Regions from separate parts of the Bacillus sp. Pc3 genome, predicted to be linked through region 3. Evidence: a T-box and tRNA genes for the amino acid it is inferred to sense, from the RefSeq annotation. Region 3 holds a T-box; the other regions hold tRNA genes.
The links. The T-box of region 3 lies ahead of serS (serine--tRNA ligase). A T-box ahead of a tRNA ligase gene usually reads a tRNA of that ligase, here a tRNA-Ser.

Region 1 (3,246 bases), 1.0 Mb from region 3:
GAACTCAGAAGAAAACATCGGCTATGCTGAGGATTATGAAAACTTTATCGCGACAGATATTACCGGAAAAAACATTTCCGTGTATCCAAGCAAAGCACACGAAAAATATGAACAGGAACTGGACGAAGAAGGAATTATGACGACCTTTGGCGATCTTCATGCTGATTAAAACCCCGGCCTGCCGGGGTTTTTGAATACAAATAAATGGTTTGATGCATTTTCACACTGAAAACTCATACACTTAATGATGCATAAACCTTTTAAAAGGTTTAATCTTTCCAAAAAAGGGAACTAACGTATTGACATTGAATGACGGAGGGAACAAATGAAAAAGAAGTATATCGGTGCGATTATTGTATTTATCATTACATATGTCTTGTTTTCTTTAGCGGGGGTTCTCTTTCCCATCGACCGGGAATGGTATGACGCGCTGCAAAAACCTGACTGGACGCCGAGCGGATCAGTGATCGGCATCATATGGGCGGTTTTGTTTGCGCTTATTTCGCTCTCAGCAGCCTTGATATACGCAAAGTTTTCATGTAAAGAATCCAAAGCTTTTTGGGTGATGCTTCTCATCAATTATATCGTGAATCAAGGATTCAGCTATTTTCAATTCACACAGAAAAATTTGCTTGCTGCATCTATCGATTGCCTGCTTGTGGCTGTGACAACACTCATTCTGTTGCTCATTGCCGGTAAATACAGTAAAGCTTCAGCCTGGCTTCTGGTTCCTTATTTATTATGGAGCGCTTTTGCCACATACTTGTCTTTTACCATTTACACTATGAACGCATAATAAAAAACCTTGCATAGTATGCAAGGTTTTTTTAATGACCCGTACGGGATTCGAACCCGTGTTACCGCCGTGAAAGGGCGGTGTCTTAACCGCTTGACCAACGGGCCTTATGGCGGAGAAGGAGGGATTTGAACCCTCGCGCCGCTTACACGACCTACACCCTTAGCAGGGGCGCCTCTTCAGCCACTTGAGTACTTCTCCGTATGGCTCCACAGGCAGGATTCGAACCTGCGACCGATCGGTTAACAGCCGATAGCTCTACCACTGAGCTACTGTGGAAAAATCATCATGGTGGGCCTGAGTGGACTCGAACCACCGACCTCACGCTTATCAGGCGTGCGCTCTAACCAGCTGAGCTACAGGCCCATGACAATATAAAAATGGAGCGGGTGATGGGAATCGAACCCACGACATCAGCTTGGAAGGCTGAGGTTTTACCACTAAACTACACCCGCATGTTGTTTGGGGCGATTGATGGGAATCGAACCCACGAGTGCCAGAGCCACAATCTGGTGCGTTAACCACTTCGCCACAACCGCCAAAACAATATTAAATTAAATGGTGGCTCGGGACGGAATCGAACCGCCGACACACGGATTTTCAGTCCGTTGCTCTACCAACTGAGCTACCGAGCCTTTTTATAAATGGCGGTCCGGACGGGACTCGAACCCGCGACCTCCTGCGTGACAGGCAGGCATTCTAACCAACTGAACTACCGGACCATTTTTTTGGTTGCGGGGGCAGGATTTGAACCTGCGACCTTCGGGTTATGAGCCCGACGAGCTACCGAACTGCTCCACCCCGCGATGATAATTAAATTAGATATGGCGGAGGAAGAGGGATTCGAACCCCCGCGGGCTTTGACACCCCTGTCGGTTTTCAAGACCGATCCCTTCAGCCAGACTTGGGTATTCCTCCGTATAAGTGGTGGACCTTGTAGGACTCGAACCTACGACCGGACGGTTATGAGCCGTCTGCTCTAACCAACTGAGCTAAAGGTCCAATGGTAGCGGCGGAGGGGATCGAACCCCCGACCTCACGGGTATGAACCGTACGCTCTAGCCAGCTGAGCTACACCGCCAAAAACAATTAAAATCAAGTGGAGCCTAGCGGGATCGAACCGCTGACCTCCTGCGTGCAAAGCAGGCGCTCTCCCAGCTGAGCTAAGGCCCCAAAATGGTCGGGAAGACAGGATTCGAACCTGCGACCCCATGGTCCCAAACCATGTGCTCTACCAAGCTGAGCTACTTCCCGTTTTTCAAAAGTATGTATGGCGCGCCCGAGAGGAGTCGAACCCCTAACCTTTTGATCCGTAGTCAAACGCTCTATCCAATTGAGCTACGGGCGCAACAATAAGTGCCGAGGGCCGGACTTGAACCGGCACGGTAGTCACCTACCGCAGGATTTTAAGTCCTGTGTGTCTGCCAATTCCACCACCCCGGCATGGATGATATAGTATAGTTGGAGCGGAAGACGGGATTCGAACCCGCGACCCCCACCTTGGCAAGGTGATGTTCTACCACTGAACTACTTCCGCGTTTGGCAATGCGGATGAAGGGACTTGAACCCCCACGTCTGTAAAGACACTAGAGCCTGATTCTAGCGCGTCTGCCAATTCCGCCACATCCGCAAGAAAAACATGGTGAGCCATGAAGGACTCGAACCTTCGACCCTCTGATTAAAAGTCAGATGCTCTACCAACTGAGCTAATGGCTCTTATTACAAGAGACTTATATAGTATAACATATAAAGGTGGTGCCGGCAAGAGGACTTGAACCCCCAACCTACTGATTACAAGTCAGTTGCTCTACCAATTGAGCTACACCGGCTTAATACGCCAACTTATGTATGATAGGAATGGTGGAGGATGACGGGCTCGAACCGCCGACCCTCTGCTTGTAAGGCAGATGCTCTCCCAGCTGAGCTAATCCTCCATATATTACACTTACGTGTAATAGCTTGGCGGCGTCCTACTCTCACAGGGGGAAACCCCCGACTACCATCGGCGCTGAAGAGCTTAACTTCCGTGTTCGGCATGGGAACGGGTGTGACCTCTTCGCTATCGCCACCAAACCATTGAGAGTGTTCTCTCAAAACTAGATAACAGTAAGCATACATTCAAATTGGTTAAGTCCTCGATCGATTAGTATCTGTCAGCTCCATGTGTCGCCACACTTCCACCTCAGACCTATCAACCTGATCATCTTTCAGGGATCTTACTTCCTTGCGGAATGGGAAATCTCATCTTGAGGGGGGCTTCATGCTTAGATGCTTTCAGCACTTATCCCGTCCGCACATAGCTACCCAGCGATGCCCTTGGCAGAACAACTGGTACACCAGCGGTGCGTCCATCCCGGTCCTCTCGTACTAAGGACAGCTCCTCTCAAATTTCCTGCGCCCGCGACGGATAGGGACCGAACTGTCTCACGACGTTCTGAACCCAGCTCGCG
Region 2 (3,246 bases), 830 kb from region 3:
CGGCAAAATGACCCCGTAACTTCGGGAGAAGGGGTGCTCTGTTAGGGTGCAAGCCCGAGAGAGCCGCAGTGAATAGGCCCAGGCGACTGTTTAGCAAAAACACAGGTCTCTGCGAAGCCGTAAGGCGAAGTATAGGGGCTGACGCCTGCCCGGTGCTGGAAGGTTAAGAGGAGCGCTTAGCGTAAGCGAAGGTGCGAATTGAAGCCCCAGTAAACGGCGGCCGTAACTATAACGGTCCTAAGGTAGCGAAATTCCTTGTCGGGTAAGTTCCGACCCGCACGAAAGGCGCAACGATCTGGGCACTGTCTCAACGAGAGACTCGGTGAAATTATAGTACCTGTGAAGATGCAGGTTACCCGCGACAGGACGGAAAGACCCCGTGGAGCTTTACTGCAGCCTGATATTGAATGTTGGTACAGCTTGTACAGGATAGGTAGGAGCCTTGGAAACCGGAGCGCCAGCTTCGGTGGAGGCATCGGTGGGATACTACCCTGGCTGTATTGACCTTCTAACCCGCCGCCCTTATCGGGCGGGGAGACAGTGTCAGGTGGGCAGTTTGACTGGGGCGGTCGCCTCCTAAAAGGTAACGGAGGCGCCCAAAGGTTCCCTCAGAATGGTTGGAAATCATTCGCAGAGTGTAAAGGCACAAGGGAGCTTGACTGCGAGACCTACAAGTCGAGCAGGGACGAAAGTCGGGCTTAGTGATCCGGTGGTTCCGCATGGAAGGGCCATCGCTCAACGGATAAAAGCTACCCCGGGGATAACAGGCTTATCTCCCCCAAGAGTCCACATCGACGGGGAGGTTTGGCACCTCGATGTCGGCTCATCGCATCCTGGGGCTGTAGTCGGTCCCAAGGGTTGGGCTGTTCGCCCATTAAAGCGGTACGCGAGCTGGGTTCAGAACGTCGTGAGACAGTTCGGTCCCTATCCGTCGCGGGCGCAGGAAATTTGAGAGGAGCTGTCCTTAGTACGAGAGGACCGGGATGGACGCACCGCTGGTGTACCAGTTGTTCTGCCAAGGGCATCGCTGGGTAGCTATGTGCGGACGGGATAAGTGCTGAAAGCATCTAAGCATGAAGCCCCCCTCAAGATGAGATTTCCCATTCCGCAAGGAAGTAAGATCCCTGAAAGATGATCAGGTTGATAGGTCTGAGGTGGAAGTGTGGCGACACATGGAGCTGACAGATACTAATCGATCGAGGACTTAACCAATTTGAATGTATGCTTACTGTTATCTAGTTTTGAGAGAATTTTTTTAAAAAAACTCTTGCTTTTTCTGAAATACATAGTATAATAATACATGTCACTAAAATGTCTGGTGATGATGGCGAAGAGGTCACACCCGTTCCCATGCCGAACACGGAAGTTAAGCTCTTCAGCGCCGATGGTAGTCGGGGGTTTCCCCCTGTGAGAGTAGGACATCGCCAGGCAGACTTCATTCCGCAGTAGCTCAGTGGTAGAGCTATCGGCTGTTAACCGATCGGTCGTAGGTTCGAATCCTACCTGCGGAGCCATTTATGGAGAGCTGTCCGAGTGGCCGAAGGAGCACGATTGGAAATCGTGTAGGCGGTAACCCCGTCTCAAGGGTTCGAATCCCTTGCTCTCCGCCACTAATTATCAATACATAACAAACGAAAAAATACCAGGGCCCGTTGGTCAAGCGGTTAAGACACCGCCCTTTCACGGCGGTAACACGGGTTCGAATCCCGTACGGGTCACTTATATGATGGAGGATTAGCTCAGCTGGGAGAGCATCTGCCTTACAAGCAGAGGGTCGGCGGTTCGAGCCCGTCATCCTCCACCATTATCATCGCGGGGTGGAGCAGTTCGGTAGCTCGTCGGGCTCATAACCCGAAGGTCGCAGGTTCAAATCCTGCCCCCGCAACCAAAAAAATGGTCCGGTAGTTCAGTTGGTTAGAATGCCTGCCTGTCACGCAGGAGGTCGCGGGTTCGAGTCCCGTCCGGACCGCCATTTATAAAAAGGCTCGGTAGCTCAGTTGGTAGAGCAACGGACTGAAAATCCGTGTGTCGGCGGTTCGATTCCGTCCCGAGCCACCATTTGCCGGTCTAGCTCAATTGGTAGAGCAACTGACTTGTAATCAGTAGGTTGGGGGTTCAAGTCCTCTGGCCGGCACTCTAAATGATGGAGGGGTAGCGAAGTGGCTAAACGCGGCGGACTGTAAATCCGCTCCCTCAGGGTTCGGCAGTTCGAATCTGCCCCCCTCCACCATTTTATAAATAGGGGCATAGTTTAACGGTAGAACAGAGGTCTCCAAAACCTCCGGTGTGGGTTCGATTCCTACTGCCCCTGCCACTATTTTATTTATTCATCTTCAGATTATGGCGGTTGTGGCGAAGTGGTTAACGCACCAGATTGTGGCTCTGGCACTCGTGGGTTCGATTCCCATCAATCGCCCCATTTTATCATTGGGCTATAGCCAAGCGGTAAGGCAACGGACTTTGACTCCGTCATGCGTTGGTTCGAATCCAGCTAGCCCAGTTGCATTTTTTTAAAAACAACAGCATAAGATGTATTAAGTTCTTTTACATGTTGCGGAAGTAGTTCAGTGGTAGAACATCACCTTGCCAAGGTGGGGGTCGCGGGTTCGAATCCCGTCTTCCGCTCCAAATTACGGCGGCATAGCCAAGTGGTAAGGCAGAGGTCTGCAAAACCTTTATCCCCGGTTCGAATCCGGGTGTCGCCTTTCTATTGCCGGGGTGGTGGAATTGGCAGACACACAGGACTTAAAATCCTGCGGTAGGTGACTACCGTGCCGGTTCAAGTCCGGCCCTCGGCACCAATTTAACTTTGAACGAACTATGTTAAATTGGTCATCAGTTTTCACATTATAAAACATATATGAGAGTGATTTGCATATTGCAGATCACTTTTTTTATATAATAAAAACGTAATGACTATCAATATAAGTTTCTTGCTTGTATCGCATATACTGCATTACCATTTAAAAAACTTTGCTAAAACCGTTGACGTTTTATGAAATACATGTTATATTTATATACGTCGGTTGAACACGACGCATTACATGCCGGTGTGGCGGAATTGGCAGACGCGCACGACTCAAAATCGTGTTCCTTCTGGAGTGCCGGTTCGACCCCGGCCACCGGTATACAAAGGCTTCTACAATATGTAGAAGCCTTTTTTGTTGCATGAAAATATCCTCCAAAGCTTGTGAAAACATGATACCTGCTGATTGTATAAATCCGCTTTTTTCAAAGATACTAACA
Region 3 (3,246 bases):
CATTGGCGGGCTCCTTAGGCAAGAATTTCGAGCATGTTTACAGCGCAGGAATAACAGCTGTATTTTCTATCGTGTCCGGCGCTGTAAGTCTTGAAGACGCCATAGCATCCGGCCGTTTTAACCTTGAAAGCACAGCCCGGAATGCCGCCGCTCTATACCGGGCAGCAAAAAAGGCGCGCCTCTAGGGCGCACCTTTTATGGTTTGATGACTTCTTTATTTCCCATATAAGGACGAAGCACTTTCGGAATGATGACACTTCCGTCTTCCTGCTGATAGTTTTCTAAGATGGCAGCTACTGTTCTGCCGACTGCCAGCCCTGAACCGTTTAATGTATGCACATGCTCCGGCTTGCCTTTCGCTTCGCGTCTGAATCGAATGTTTGCGCGTCTCGCCTGGAAGGCCTCAAAGTTACTGCAAGAAGAAATTTCACGGTATGTGTCTTGGCTTGGAATCCATACCTCAATATCGTACTTTTTCGCGGCTGTAAAGCCGAGATCACCGGTACACATGCTCATGACACGATACGGCAGTTCAAGCAGCTGAAGCACCCGCTCAGCTTGATTTGTCAGTTTTTCAAGCTCTTCATAAGAATCTTCCGGCTTCACGAATTTCACAAGCTCAACCTTGTTGAACTGATGCTGGCGGATCAAACCGCGTGTATCACGACCGGCAGATCCCGCTTCTGAACGGAAGCAAGCGCTGAATGCGGCATAATTGATTGGCAGGTTCTCACCAGATAAGATTTCATCGCGGTGCATATTTGTAATCGGCACTTCCGCCGTCGGAATTAAGAAATAATCCTCTTCTCTGATTTTAAAAGCATCCTCTTCAAATTTAGGAAGCTGTCCCGTACCTGTCATGCTCGTACGGTTTACCATATAAGGAGGAATGACTTCCGTGTAATCATATTCATCAACGTGAAGATCCAGCATAAAGTTGTAGAGCGCTCGTTCGAGGCGGGCGCCTAATCCTTTATAAAACACAAACCGGCTGCCTGTTACTTTTGAGGCGCGTTCGAAATCAAGAATGTTTAAATGGTCTGCGATATCCCAATGCGGTTTCGGCTCATATGAAAATGCCGGCGCCTCTCCCCACTTGCGAATTTCAATGTTATCATCTTCCGTTTCCCCGACGGGCACTGAATCGTGCGGGATGTTCGGAATAGACAGAAGGATGGTTTCGAGCGTCGTTTCGACAGTACGAAGCTCTTCATCAAGCTTCTTAATTTCTTCGCCCACTTCGCGCATCTCTTTAATAATATGATCAGCGTCTTTTTTCTCCCGTTTCAAAACGGCGACCTGCTGAGACACTTCATTGCGTTTTCCCTTCAGTTCTTCTACTTTACCGATAAGCTCTCTTCTCTTTTCGTCCAGCTCTTCAAACTTGTCAAAGTCAGATAAGTCTTCGCCTTTTGGAATGAGCTTCGCTTTTACCTCTTGAAAATTGGCTCTCAGCACCTTCGTATCAATCATGCCTAACAACTCCTATCTGTTTTTATCGAAAATAAAAAAGAGCCCTCATCCCCTAAAAGGGACGAGAGCTCTCGCGTTGCCACCCTGATTGAAAACAAGCTCACACTTGCTTCCCGCTTTAACACATAACGGTTTTCCCGTAAATGCCTACTTGTTTTCAGCATTTCGCTCAAGGACGGATTCGGACAGCATCTTTCACCGATTCGCACCACCCATCGGCTCTCTTTGAAAGAGAGGCTTCCTACTGCTTCCTGTCAACGCTTTTCGATCTTTATTTGTGTTTATAATGTACTATAAGTATCAGCGGTTTTCAACTGTTTTATACAGCTGTTTCCTGCTTATGCTTTTCCGCCATCTTCACAAACAGCTCTGTCACCCGGTGATCATCTGTCAGTTCAGGATGGAACGAGCAGCCGAGGAAATTCCCCTGCTTTGCAGCCACGATGCGTCCGTTATGCTCACAAAGCACTTCAACATCTTCTCCGGCTTCTAAAATATGCGGCGCGCGAATAAATACACCCGTAAAAGGCTCATCAAGGCCTTTAATCGTCAGATCAGCTTCAAAGCTGTCGACCTGACGGCCAAAGGAGTTACGCTCGACGACAACGTTTAACAGCCCTAAATGAGCGTTATCCGTTCCCGCTATCTCTTTGGCTAAAATAATCAGACCGGCGCATGTGCCGAACATCGGCTTGCCTTGGGCGGCAAACTCGCGAAGCGGCTCCATAAAATGATACGTATCCATTAAACGCCGCATCGTCGTGCTTTCCCCGCCCGGCAGGATTAAGCCGTCGATGTCATTCAGCTGTTCAGGACGCTTAATGACGACACCTTTTGAACCACATGCTTCAATTGAACGAATATGTTCTCTTACTGCTCCTTGAAGTCCAAGTACACCAATTGTTAACATGCTTCCAGCTCTCCTATGGTTTTACCAGCCGCGTTCTTGCATACGCTGTTCCGGCAATAGATTTGAGATTTCGATTCCTTTCATCGCTGTGCCTAATTCTTTAGAAAGCTCAGCGATCAGTTTGTAGTCTGTGTAATGAGTCGTTGCTTCAACAATTGCTTTGGCGAATTTAGCAGGGTTGTCTGATTTGAAAATACCTGAACCGACAAATACGCCGTCAGCGCCAAGCTGCATCATCAATGCCGCATCAGCAGGCGTCGCTACTCCGCCGGCAGCAAAGTTCACTACAGGCAGTTTGCCGTCACGCTTGATTTGAAGAAGCAGTTCATAAGGAGCGCCGAGGTTTTTAGCTTCAGTCATCAGCTCATCATCGCTCATCGCAACAACTTTGCGCACTTGCGCGTTTACTTTTCTCATATGGCGGACAGCTTCCACAATGTTTCCTGTTCCCGGTTCGCCTTTTGTACGAAGCATGGAAGCTCCTTCGGCGATACGGCGCGTTGCTTCACCGAGATCACGGCAGCCGCATACGAACGGGACTGTATATTCGTTTTTATTTAAATGAAATTCTTCGTCAGCCGGAGTCAGAACTTCACTTTCATCGATGTAATCTACTCCCATTGCTTCAAGGACACGCGCTTCAACGATATGTCCGATACGCGCTTTTGCCATTACGGGAATGGATACAGCATTCATTACTTCTTCAACGATTGTCGGATCAGCCATGCGGGCAACACCGCCGGCAGCGCGAATATCAGCCGGAACGCGTTCTAACGCCATTACGGCAACAGCTCCCGCCTCTTCCGCAATCTTCGCTTGTTCAGCATTTACAACGTCCATGATGACGCCGCCTTTTTGCATTT

Region 1: it has a tRNA-Ser gene. The T-box ahead of serS (serine--tRNA ligase) is inferred to sense a tRNA for this amino acid. The anticodon was not compared.
Region 2: it has a tRNA-Ser gene. The T-box ahead of serS (serine--tRNA ligase) is inferred to sense a tRNA for this amino acid. The anticodon was not compared.

What each region holds. Positions count from the first base shown of each region.
Region 1 covers NZ_CP010406.1:3,080,187-3,083,432, reverse strand. The annotation lists gene SB24_RS14830 (TraR/DksA C4-type zinc finger protein) at 1-169, shown strand, start outside; gene SB24_RS14825 (TspO/MBR family protein) at 326-796, shown strand; tRNA gene SB24_RS14820 (tRNA-Glu) at 832-903, opposite strand; tRNA gene SB24_RS14815 (tRNA-Ser) at 907-997, opposite strand; tRNA gene SB24_RS14810 (tRNA-Asn) at 1,001-1,075, opposite strand; tRNA gene SB24_RS14805 (tRNA-Ile) at 1,086-1,162, opposite strand; tRNA gene SB24_RS14800 (tRNA-Gly) at 1,178-1,251, opposite strand; tRNA gene SB24_RS14795 (tRNA-His) at 1,260-1,335, opposite strand; tRNA gene SB24_RS14790 (tRNA-Phe) at 1,356-1,431, opposite strand; tRNA gene SB24_RS14785 (tRNA-Asp) at 1,442-1,518, opposite strand; tRNA gene SB24_RS14780 (tRNA-Met) at 1,526-1,602, opposite strand; tRNA gene SB24_RS14775 (tRNA-Ser) at 1,622-1,714, opposite strand; tRNA gene SB24_RS14770 (tRNA-Ile) at 1,722-1,798, opposite strand; tRNA gene SB24_RS14765 (tRNA-Met) at 1,801-1,877, opposite strand; tRNA gene SB24_RS14760 (tRNA-Ala) at 1,897-1,969, opposite strand; tRNA gene SB24_RS14755 (tRNA-Pro) at 1,974-2,050, opposite strand; tRNA gene SB24_RS14750 (tRNA-Arg) at 2,068-2,144, opposite strand; tRNA gene SB24_RS14745 (tRNA-Leu) at 2,154-2,239, opposite strand; tRNA gene SB24_RS14740 (tRNA-Gly) at 2,259-2,333, opposite strand; tRNA gene SB24_RS14735 (tRNA-Leu) at 2,343-2,426, opposite strand; tRNA gene SB24_RS14730 (tRNA-Lys) at 2,437-2,512, opposite strand; tRNA gene SB24_RS14725 (tRNA-Thr) at 2,550-2,625, opposite strand; tRNA gene SB24_RS14720 (tRNA-Val) at 2,655-2,730, opposite strand; rRNA gene rrf (5S ribosomal RNA) at 2,754-2,869, opposite strand; rRNA gene SB24_RS14710 (23S ribosomal RNA) at 2,920-3,246, opposite strand, start outside.
Region 2 covers NZ_CP010406.1:1,206,295-1,209,540, reverse strand. The annotation lists rRNA gene SB24_RS05485 (23S ribosomal RNA) at 1-1,212, shown strand, start outside; rRNA gene rrf (5S ribosomal RNA) at 1,315-1,430, shown strand; tRNA gene SB24_RS05475 (tRNA-Asn) at 1,440-1,514, shown strand; tRNA gene SB24_RS05470 (tRNA-Ser) at 1,520-1,610, shown strand; tRNA gene SB24_RS05465 (tRNA-Glu) at 1,647-1,718, shown strand; tRNA gene SB24_RS05460 (tRNA-Val) at 1,729-1,804, shown strand; tRNA gene SB24_RS05455 (tRNA-Met) at 1,812-1,888, shown strand; tRNA gene SB24_RS05450 (tRNA-Asp) at 1,896-1,972, shown strand; tRNA gene SB24_RS05445 (tRNA-Phe) at 1,983-2,058, shown strand; tRNA gene SB24_RS05440 (tRNA-Thr) at 2,062-2,134, shown strand; tRNA gene SB24_RS05435 (tRNA-Tyr) at 2,146-2,230, shown strand; tRNA gene SB24_RS05430 (tRNA-Trp) at 2,241-2,314, shown strand; tRNA gene SB24_RS05425 (tRNA-His) at 2,344-2,419, shown strand; tRNA gene SB24_RS05420 (tRNA-Gln) at 2,429-2,500, shown strand; tRNA gene SB24_RS05415 (tRNA-Gly) at 2,554-2,628, shown strand; tRNA gene SB24_RS05410 (tRNA-Cys) at 2,635-2,705, shown strand; tRNA gene SB24_RS05405 (tRNA-Leu) at 2,713-2,801, shown strand; tRNA gene SB24_RS05400 (tRNA-Leu) at 3,047-3,128, shown strand.
Region 3 covers NZ_CP010406.1:2,033,138-2,036,383, forward strand. The annotation lists gene SB24_RS09650 (glycerate kinase) at 1-185, shown strand, start outside; gene serS (serine--tRNA ligase) at 196-1,473, opposite strand; T-box leader at 1,528-1,740, opposite strand; gene pdxT (pyridoxal 5'-phosphate synthase glutaminase subunit PdxT) at 1,793-2,383, opposite strand; gene pdxS (pyridoxal 5'-phosphate synthase lyase subunit PdxS) at 2,405-3,246, opposite strand, start outside.